DNA from 2 places in the Selenomonas sp. oral taxon 478 genome. Region 1 is predicted to be linked to the other one. Evidence: riboswitches for the same ligand, from Rfam matches in the RefSeq annotation. Region 1 holds a riboswitch; the other holds the start of a gene.
The links. Region 1 has a riboswitch for cobalamin ahead of ADJ74_RS09400 (DASS family sodium-coupled anion symporter). Riboswitches for the same ligand answer to the same signal wherever they lie in the genome.
Positions count from the first base shown of each region.

Region 1 (4,837 bases):
ATCGGATCGGCGATAATGAGGATCTTATCCGCATGCAGATCCCCTGCTGTCTGCTCCACAGATGCCCCCTCTATGGGCAAGCCAAGTACCGCAGCGATCTCAGCCCGCCATGCAGTCTGCCCCGCCTCCCCGAGCGGCAGGCTGCGGACAACGGGCACATCGTATTCCCTGCGCAGCCATTCTGCCGCCGACACACCGGCAGCAGACACCAACCAGACCAGCGCAGGGCGTTCAGTCAGTGCATCGCGTCCTGCAATGCACACATTGCAGCCGTATGCAGTGAGAAAAACAAACGGGGCATCCAGCTGTACCATATCGCCGAACAGCAGCGGGCTGTACCCGAGGATGAGAACCGTCTGCCCCGCCGGCCGCCACCCATTGGCCGCCTCCTGCACGAGGCGAAGAGATGCCGCTGCAACACCGCACACGGCATCATGAAAGCCGTCCGTCGGCGATGCAGACACACGGCAGCCCTGCTCCTCCGCAGCCTGCAGAACCGGCGCAGCCTCCATTGCCATAAATGCGGGCACCGGTGAACTGAGGAGATGCACCGTGCGGTACGTTCCCTCTGCTGCGAGCGCACCGATCTCTGCGGCAGCGGTCTCCTCCATGCCAAAGATATAGTCCTCCGCCTGTGGGATGAGCGCATAGACATCGCTGCGCTCCGGTATGAGATCCATGCGTGCAAGCGCATTGCGGCAGCCCGACGGCGTGACAAGGACATGCGCCGCGCCCTCTTCCCGCAGGAAATCCGACACGCCCGCCGTATCGCTCATCGGCGGCGGCAGCGGTGCCGAGGCCGTGACCGTCCCCTCCTCCGGCGGCAGCGCGGCGAGGAGCTCTTCCGCAGTCTCGTGCCGGATGCCGTCCGCCTTTGCCAGCGGCCCACGAAAGAAACAGCGCACGATGCAACCCGTCTCCGCAGAGAGCGTACACTCGATATCTGCAAAATCCAGGCGTGTGAGGATGTCGAGACAGGAGAGATAGATCACGACCACACGTACACCGAGCAGGCGTGCGGCATCGCGCACTGCATCTCGGATCGTTTCCTCCGCCGTTCCGAGCACGTAATCCTCTGCCCGCACAGCGGCATAACGAAACCGCCCGCATGCACCGATCTGCATTGCGCGATGGTAGATGGAGCGAAAACAGATGAGTGCCCCCCCTGCGACAACGATGAGATCACGCCGTGCCCACAGGCGGTCGAGACTTGTGTCAAAGTCCCGAATTTCCTCAGCGAGAATCGGCTGCATCGACATCCTCCTCATCGTGAAGCAATTCCTCTCCGCCCTGGTTTCCGTTCTCCTCCCCAAGGATTTCAAGGAAGAGATTCATTGCGGGGCTGCGCCATTTATTCCGATGGACCCCGTAGTATGACGTGACAGTCATCGGATCCGACTGCGCGGCAGCCAACCGACCGAGAGCCATGCGTTCCCGTGCCGCATGATCCGGCAGCAGTGCAATCCCCATATCGTTCTCAACCAGATTGATGATGGTCTGCGTGCTTCGCAGCTCAATCATATTCGTAAACGAGATCCCCCGCTGTCGCAGATAGTCATCTGCCAGCTACCGAATCTCGCCCGGATGCAGCATCGTGATCAGCGGCATCTCGTTGATCTCCATCTCCCGCTCACGAAAGTTCGGACACCATACAGCAGCACCAACCGACGTATAGAAATGCACGGGGCACTCCTCAAACCCCCGGAACGCAAGGTTCTCCTTGTCTCTCTCCTGAATCGTGTATGCGAGACCGACATCGATCTGCCCGTCACCGAGTGCCGCAACAACATCGCGGCTCGTGAGCGAGCGCAGGCGCAGATCGACGCGCGGTGCATGCGCGTGCAGACGTTTGAGCAGGGGCGGCAGACGGAAGCAGAGCAGCGACTCCGGCGCGCCGACTGTGAGCGTCCCCTGATAGGTTGCAATACCGTATTGAAAGCTTTTGACCTTCTTCACTGCAGCAAGCACCTCATCCACATACGGAATCAGCTCCTCGCCCGCCTTTGTCAGGATCATGCGCCGCCCACTTTTCTCAAAAAGCGGTACGCCCGTCAGCTTTTCCAGCTGCGCGATGTGGAACGTAATCGTCGATGGCGTGTAACTGAGGAGACGCGCCGCCTTTGTAAAGCTGCCCGTTCGTACAATTGTCTTGAACGTCGTGAATATCTTTAGCTCCATCCGTATCTATCCTCATTGGCAAGTACGAAATACTCAAAAAAATGTAGAGAAGAAATCGTTCATTGTAAAATGAAATTGGACACATAAAAAGTCGAACATACAAAATCGTTCCGGCAAAACACCTTTGCCAAGACCAGTATATTCGACGCTCATTCTACCATAAAACACCGCGTATTCAAACATCTAAACGTCAATCAGCGCGTACAGTCAAGCCGATGATTCGACTCCTTCCGCCTCTCTCTTGACAATAGGCAGAAGCAGTGATATTCTTCCTCACGGAAGCCATCATCACGACAAACAGCATACTGATGAATCAGGTGTCGCAAGACTCAATAGAGAAGCCGGAAGAGCCGGCGCGGTCCCGCCACTGTGTCAGCGAGCGAATCTGCAGGAAACGTCACTGAGGAAACTTGGGAAGGCGCAGAGGAGCGATGAACTGGAGCCAGGAGAACTGCCTGATCGACGATCACCGTCTGACCTGCGAGCGACGGGGAGGGGATCTGCGTCTTGCGTCGGATCGATCCGCATCTTTGCGGCGTCGTTTCGGCGGTGATTTTATGCACTTCAGCGCTGCATGCGGCGAGGCAAGGATATTTTGCAGTCTCTTCTCTCATTTGCAGAAAGGGGCTGCCTTTATTTTGCGAATGTCCAAGACGCAAAACAGCACCTCTTCTCGCAGACCTCGGACGTATGCTCTGCAAGTCCGCAGCTTCCATGGGCGTCGCAGGAAATGCTTTCGGCAAAAGGGGGACTGCGACGGAGAACTCATATTTTTGATGGGGTGAACACATGAACACGAAGAGAAGAAATGCACTCATCACGATCGGCGTCGGACTCATCCTATGGTTCCTGCCGATTCCTGACGGAGTCACACCACTTGCCTGGCATTTGCTTGCGGTCTTTATCGCGACAGTGCTGGGCTTTATCCTGCATCCGCTGCCGATCGGCGCGGTGGCCTTCATCGCGATTTCCTTCTCCGCATGGGCAGGCCTGCTAAAAACGTCCGATGCCTTGGCAGGCTACGGCAACAGCACGATCTGGCTGATCGTCTGCGCGTTCCTCTATTCCCGCGGCTTCATCAAGAGCGGACTCGGCAAACGCATCGCCTTCCGCATCATCGAAGCGATCGGCAAAAGTGCGTTATCGCTCGGCTATGCCATTGCCTTGAGCGAGCTTGTGATCTCGCCCGCGACGCCCTCGGCCACAGCGCGCGGCGGCGGAATCCTCTATCCAATCGTGCGCTCCCTCGCGGAGGCACTGGGCTCAAAACCCGGTGAGAGCGCACGCCGCATCGGCACCTACCTCATGCAGGTCGGCTACCATACGGACGCCGTGACCTGCACGATGTTTGTGACCTCGATGGCGGGCAACCCGCTCTGCGTGGCGCTCGCAGAGAAGACGCTGGGCGTTCAGGTCACGTGGATGGGCTGGGCGAGCGCCGCAATCGTGCCGGGACTCATCGCGCTCCTGCTCGTCCCCTATGTCATGATGAAGCTTTCGCCGCCCGAACTCGTGCGTATTCCCGACGCCAAGGATCTGGCACAGCGTGAGCTTTCCGAAATGGGGCCGATGAGCCTTGCGGAAAAAGGGCTCTCCGTCATCTTTGTCGTCTCTCTCGCACTCTGGGCAAGCTCCGGCCTCACGAACATCGACGCGACGCCCGTTGCCATGGGCGCAGTCTGCCTCATGCTGATACTCGACATCATCAACTGGCAGGACGTCATCCAGGAAAAGGGTGCATGGGACGCGATGTTCTGGATGGGCTCTTTGATGACACTCGCTTCGGCTCTCGCAAAATCGGGCATCATCACATGGATCGCCAATGGTGCGGGCGCGGCGATTTCCTCGCTCGGCTTCGGTTGGCTTGTTTCCTGCCTCATCATCCTGCTCTTCTACACCTACATCCACTACGCCTTCGCCAGTGTCACGGCACGCATCAGTGCCCTCTATGCGGCATTCATCGCTGTCAGCGTTAGCGTCGGTGCACCGCCCCTTTTAGTCGCCATCATCTTCGGCATCTTCGCCGATGTACCGATCTCCCTCACGCATTACGGCAACGGCTGCGCCCCGATCTACTTTGGCGGAGGCTATGTCTCGCAAAGTGAATGGTGGAAAAATGGCTTCATCATGACGACCATTACGACGCTGATCTACCTGACAATTGGCGCGGCATGGTGGAAAGTCTTGGGCCTTTGGTAAATAATAAATCAGTGGCAGCCCCCTACACGGGGGGCTTTTTATTTGCCGTTTCCCCTCCCGTTTCCCATAAACAGGACAACAAACTCTTTTAGACTCCATTGGTCTGTCATAATAGTCTCTTGTAACAGAATCTTGATATAATTCCAGAATAAGAAAATTATAAGGCAGGATATGGGAAGATGGCTAATGATACTTTGCAAAAGTACAAGAGATCCCAAACGCTAGTAGGCGACTGGGATCTCCTGTAAAATAAAAAATTTTCATGCTGATGTATGAACAGAGCTCCTATTTTATTCGAAAGGTTGAACTTCCTCAACTCGTGCATCCATGTTCTTGTAATGAAACGCAGACGCCCAAGCAACAAGTGGAAGTAGTATTGGATTGATTTCCATATTAATATGATTCAAAAGACGACTTGCTCCAGCTTGTCGTATTGCTTCATCTGTAATTTTTTTATTAG
Region 1 covers NZ_CP012071.1:2,029,305-2,034,141, reverse strand. Annotated here, with positions in the region: gene ADJ74_RS09410 (nitrogenase component 1) at 1-1,259, opposite strand, end outside; partial or broken gene ADJ74_RS11685 (LysR family transcriptional regulator) at 1,234-2,178, opposite strand; cobalamin riboswitch at 2,477-2,652, shown strand; gene ADJ74_RS09400 (DASS family sodium-coupled anion symporter) at 2,968-4,377, shown strand; gene ADJ74_RS09390 (hypothetical protein) at 4,668-4,837, opposite strand, start outside.

Region 2 (4,837 bases), 390 kb from region 1:
TCCTTTACTCTACAGCCGTCAAAAACTCCTGTCGCGACAGTCGGAATTCATCGCCATAAAGAATCCATGCAGTCTCTTGTATGCCAAATACAATATCTTGAGAAATATTATAGGCATATCGTGCCCACGGATGTCCAATGTGCTTTTCCCGTATGGCCGTCATCTGCGCCAGCGAAGGGTCTTCTAAGTACTGCTTGCCAAACCCTTCTTCCCGTGAACCCGCGTTTTCATGGCTTGGGAAGAAGAGGTAGTCAGGATTCGCAGCAATGAGCTGTTCTTTGGTCATCTCCTGTCCCATATGATTCCCTGCGGCAGCCTTTGCATTGATGGACTCCGTATAACGGCAGAGCTCATCAAAGGTAGACCCCGCGCCGCCATAATTTGGCATAATGGAAATAAGCGCAATACTCTTGTGTTTCTTCTCCTCCGGCACTAAGGCAATTTTCTCTTGGAGCTCAGTAAGTTTGTCTTCCATTTTCTTAATGAGCTTCTCCCCGCGCTCCGATTCTCCAACAGCCGCAGCAAGCAAGCGTATATTTTCATGGATATCGTCTATGGTGGCTGCTGACTTGAATACAACAACAGGTATATTCAGGTCTCGTATTGCATCGACATTCTCTTTCGGCAGCCATTCCGGAACAGCAACGAGATCCGGCCGCAAAGCAGCGATTTCCTCCACTGATGGGTTGCGAGAAATAACGTTTGAGATTTTCTCACGTACCCATGGAATATTCGTATCCTCTGTATTGGCAAGAGTCTCGTTGATGGCAGCCATGCGCTTCGGCTCCACAAGGCCAAGCATCATCTCATCACTGCTCGCACCAATCGTCAGGATCCGTTGGGGCTTATGCAAAATAGACACAACCGTCCCGTCCGCATCAGTAACACGGTAGGCGGTCTGGTTCTGCCTGTCCGAAATACCACAGCCCGTCAAAGAGAATAACAGCATGAATATGCACGGCAGCATCACTGCACGCAGCCATCTGCTCATAGTTCCACAACTCCTTTTATCCCTCTCGCAAAACTTTCCCCATTATTTTGGAAACTCCCCTCTCTACAGCGCAGAAAGGGGAGTTACAGTGTGATAAAGTTATGATATCCCTCGACGGCGCACCACACGGGAACGCTGCCGGAGGGAAATGACATGGTTCTTAGAAACTCTGCTCCACGCCGATCATGAAGTTGCGTCCGGGTGCCGTCCACCACTCTCCGGGGCCGCCCCACTTTACATTCGAATGCTCGGCATAGAACTGGTTGAAAATGTTGTTCGCCTTGAGATATACCTTTGTTGCGTCGGCAATCTGGTAGTTCATTGCAAGATCGACGACCCAGTAATTATCCGTCGGGAAAGCACCGCGTACCGGTCCCGGGCGTCCAACGATCCCGCGCGCAAGCAGCGACGCATCGAATGCACGGTTGCGGTAGTCGACACCGATGTTCCACTGATCCTCGGGCAGATAACCGTCTGCATTCACGCCTCTCTGCTCCGTCTTGCCGACATGCGTCCGTGTATAGCCAAGGCGCGCGCGCAGATGCGAGTCAACGCGCTTCGCAAGCTGCAGCGACCAGCCATGGGCATCCTCATCGCCGACATTGATGTTCACGTATGTCACAGGATGGTAACCGATACGATCCTTCGAGTGGCGCTTGAAGTAGCTCGCCGTGAGGCTGAGCCCCCTGCCAAAGTCACGGGCAATACCGATCTCCTTCGTGTTGCCGGACTCGGGCTTGAGGTTTGGATTGCCGTATGTCGGTGCATAAAGCTGATTCGGCGTCGGCGTAATGAAGTACGCACTGTAAGAAGCATAGGCGTGCGTCATCGGATCAATGTCATAGCCGAGGCTGACACTCGGGCTGTTGTGACTGCCAAAGGACGAGTTGCTGTCATGACGAATACCCGCTGTGAGTTTCAGCGTCGGAAGGATGCTCCACTGATCCTGTAAATAGAAGGAGCGGTTGATGAGCGTACGATCATCGATGCTCACAATGCCGCCGTTCTTGATCGTCGTATCATCCTTTGTGAACTCGAAGCCGGCCGTCAGCAGATGGTGGCCGAGCTTCTTGTCGAATTGGTCGCTGAATCTCCATGTCGAATCACTAAAATCATAACTGGATCCCGCAGGAGTCCACATGCCATAGGTGAAAATATCATAATCATATTTGCTGCGCGAGATGCTCATCTGATTCTTGGTCGTGTCATTGATTTTCACATTCCAAATCAAATCGCCATCCAAATAATCATAGTTCCCGCGATTGACATTGAGCCCCTGCTGCTTTTCATAGAGTGCCTGATAGCGATCCGAGTCCTTGTATGAGCGCAGATTGAAGGCAAGATAGGATGCCTTGCTCAGATCCTTGCCGAGGTGAAGATTGACCGAGTCCGCATCCAGATGAGACGGCACCGTATTGCCGTGCGCATCCGAAAAGTCTCCGCTCTTATCCTTCTGGTACTTGATGCGCCAGTCCCATCCGTGCTCACCGCCCGCATTCGCGATGCTGTACTGCTGACGTCCATAACTGCCGTAGCCGATGCCGAGCGTCGTCTTCATCCCCGATGCCTTCTTCGTGATGATGTCGATAACGCCGCCCTTCGCATCCGAGCCGTAGAGCGTCGACGCCGAGCCGTGCAGTACCTCGATGCGGTCGATGCCGCCAAGATCCTTCATCGCAGATGCCAAAGAGGCCGAAAAGCCCCCCGCATAGTTCTGGCGGACCCCATCGATCAGAAAGACGACGTCCTCCGACCCGTTGATGTAGAATTTGCTGCTGTTGTTATATCCCGCCGGTGCATACGCATTGACCGTAACGCCCGGCACATCGCGCAGCGCCTGCGTGAGGTCTGTGTAATGGCGGCGCTCGAGGTCCTTGCCTGTAATCACCGTGATATTTGCATCCGTCTTGAGTTCCTTGTTCGGGGTTCTTGTCGCCGTGACGACCGTTTCCCCCAGAGCATGTTCATCTGCCGTATCACTCGCATCGGCTGCGAATGCATGACTGCCCAGAGACAGAACGCCTACACTGAGGGCTGCTGTCAGCGCTGCTCCTAGCTTCTTCCTTGAACACAATCTCTTCATCTCGTAATCTCCTCCTAAAACATTACACATTACTGCAAGGCTGTATACATCTATTCATCTGCTGCGAAGGGATGCACTTCGTCAGTCAGAGAAAAGCATATTCAGGAAGCACTGATAAATTCAGCACAAGCATCTTGACGTATCTTCTTGATGCATGGCATGAATCATAGAAAATAAAAATCCCCTTCCTGCGATACAGAAAGGGGATAGACTCACGAAAAGGCATGATTCGGGCGCAACAATATACGCTCGCGATAGAATCCCTTCCCCGTCTCTCGCAGGTACAAGCAGTGATTCATAACTAGGCAGTTCTCCTGGCTCCAGGTCATCGTTCACCTGCGCCTTCCCAGAGGACATTCCTCCAGTGGCAAATTGGGACGGCAGATCATCTCTGCGCGCCCTGCAGGCTCACTCGCTGATACAGTGGCGGGACCGCTTCGGCATCGGTCTGCATGGCATACTGCCATACAGCCTTCACCGAATTCTCTATTAAGTCTTTGACACCTAACTCGACAATATTCGGTTTTCCAGTAATTCAACCTATCGTACTATAATACGAATTTATTATCTTGTCAAGCGCAAACATACCAACAACACTAAATCCCGATATAGGGCACTACGAATACATGACAAAGCAGTGCTCGATAAAAGGGAGAAGACACACCATGCAGTGAACCTGAATCTATCGGTCGTGCGCTGCGGCGCGCTGCTGTATGCGCAGCTTACTCACCAGATCATCGCGGAAACGATGCTGGAACTCGTGAACGAGATACATTGGCTGGACAGTATCTACGATACTGCATGCTGCGTCGGTATGAAACGGCTGATGCTGATCGACATGCATGACGTAGTCCATCGCCGTCTGCCAGTCGAGCGGCGTCTTCCATCCTGCATGCCGCCGCATCATCTCCCGCGTATATGTCCCTGAGAGGGACTGGTGCAGGTGAATGCCATAGACGCGCTTTCCCAATTCTCCAAGCTCGCGGTAGATCTTTTGCACGTATGCCGCGCCCTCCGCCTCGCTCTGCAGATCCAAGTTCGTGTTCATCAGATGTCCCGTGTCGAGCATAAAGCCCGTATCGGGATAGCTGACGCACTCCAATAGCTCAGCGGCAAGCTGTGGTTTCTGAAAGGTCAGCCCCGGCCACCAGAAATTTTCAAAGAGGAGTTTACACCCCCTCGGTATCTCGTCGGCAATCGCATTGACGAGCTCGATGGCCGTGCGAATAACTTCCTCATCTGTGACAGAAAACATGCGCGTATACATCTCCGACGTGCAGTTATGCGCGACGTGGAAGACGAGATACTGCGGCTGACATTCTGCCGCCCGCCGCAGATTTTCCCGCCAGCCCTCCACCCAGTCGGCAACATCCAACGAGCCGTAATAGCCTCGGATATTGTCCTCGCTGCCGAACTCTGCCATGAGTGCAGAACGGTCCCCGCGCCAAAAATCAACCCACGTCGGCCAAAACAGGAGATGTACGCCCTTGATGTACGTGGGCGAAAACAGCGTGCGATCCCACGTCGCACAGAGCATGAACTCGATGCCGTCAAGCCCCAGTTCCTGCAGAATGGCAGGAAGGGCATCAGTATCGCCGTGAAGGATATGCTCCACATCGCAGTCCGCATTAGAGAGATTGGTTAAGGTAAGCATGGTTAGAACTTGTAGCTGTAGCTCAGGAGGTAGTTGATCGGTGCGCTGTGGTAACGGAGACCGCTGTGCATCGTCGTGTCATCGCGGTCGAGCACGTTGTCAATGCGCA
Region 2 covers NZ_CP012071.1:1,641,190-1,646,026, reverse strand. Annotated here, with positions in the region: gene ADJ74_RS07640 (ABC transporter substrate-binding protein) at 5-991, opposite strand; gene ADJ74_RS07635 (TonB-dependent siderophore receptor) at 1,152-3,074, opposite strand; cobalamin riboswitch at 3,361-3,597, opposite strand; gene ADJ74_RS07630 (TIM barrel protein) at 3,757-4,728, opposite strand; gene ADJ74_RS07625 (TonB-dependent siderophore receptor) at 4,731-4,837, opposite strand, start outside.
Region 2: linked by a shared signal. The riboswitch ahead of ADJ74_RS07635 (TonB-dependent siderophore receptor) and the one ahead of ADJ74_RS09400 (DASS family sodium-coupled anion symporter) in region 1 are both predicted to bind cobalamin.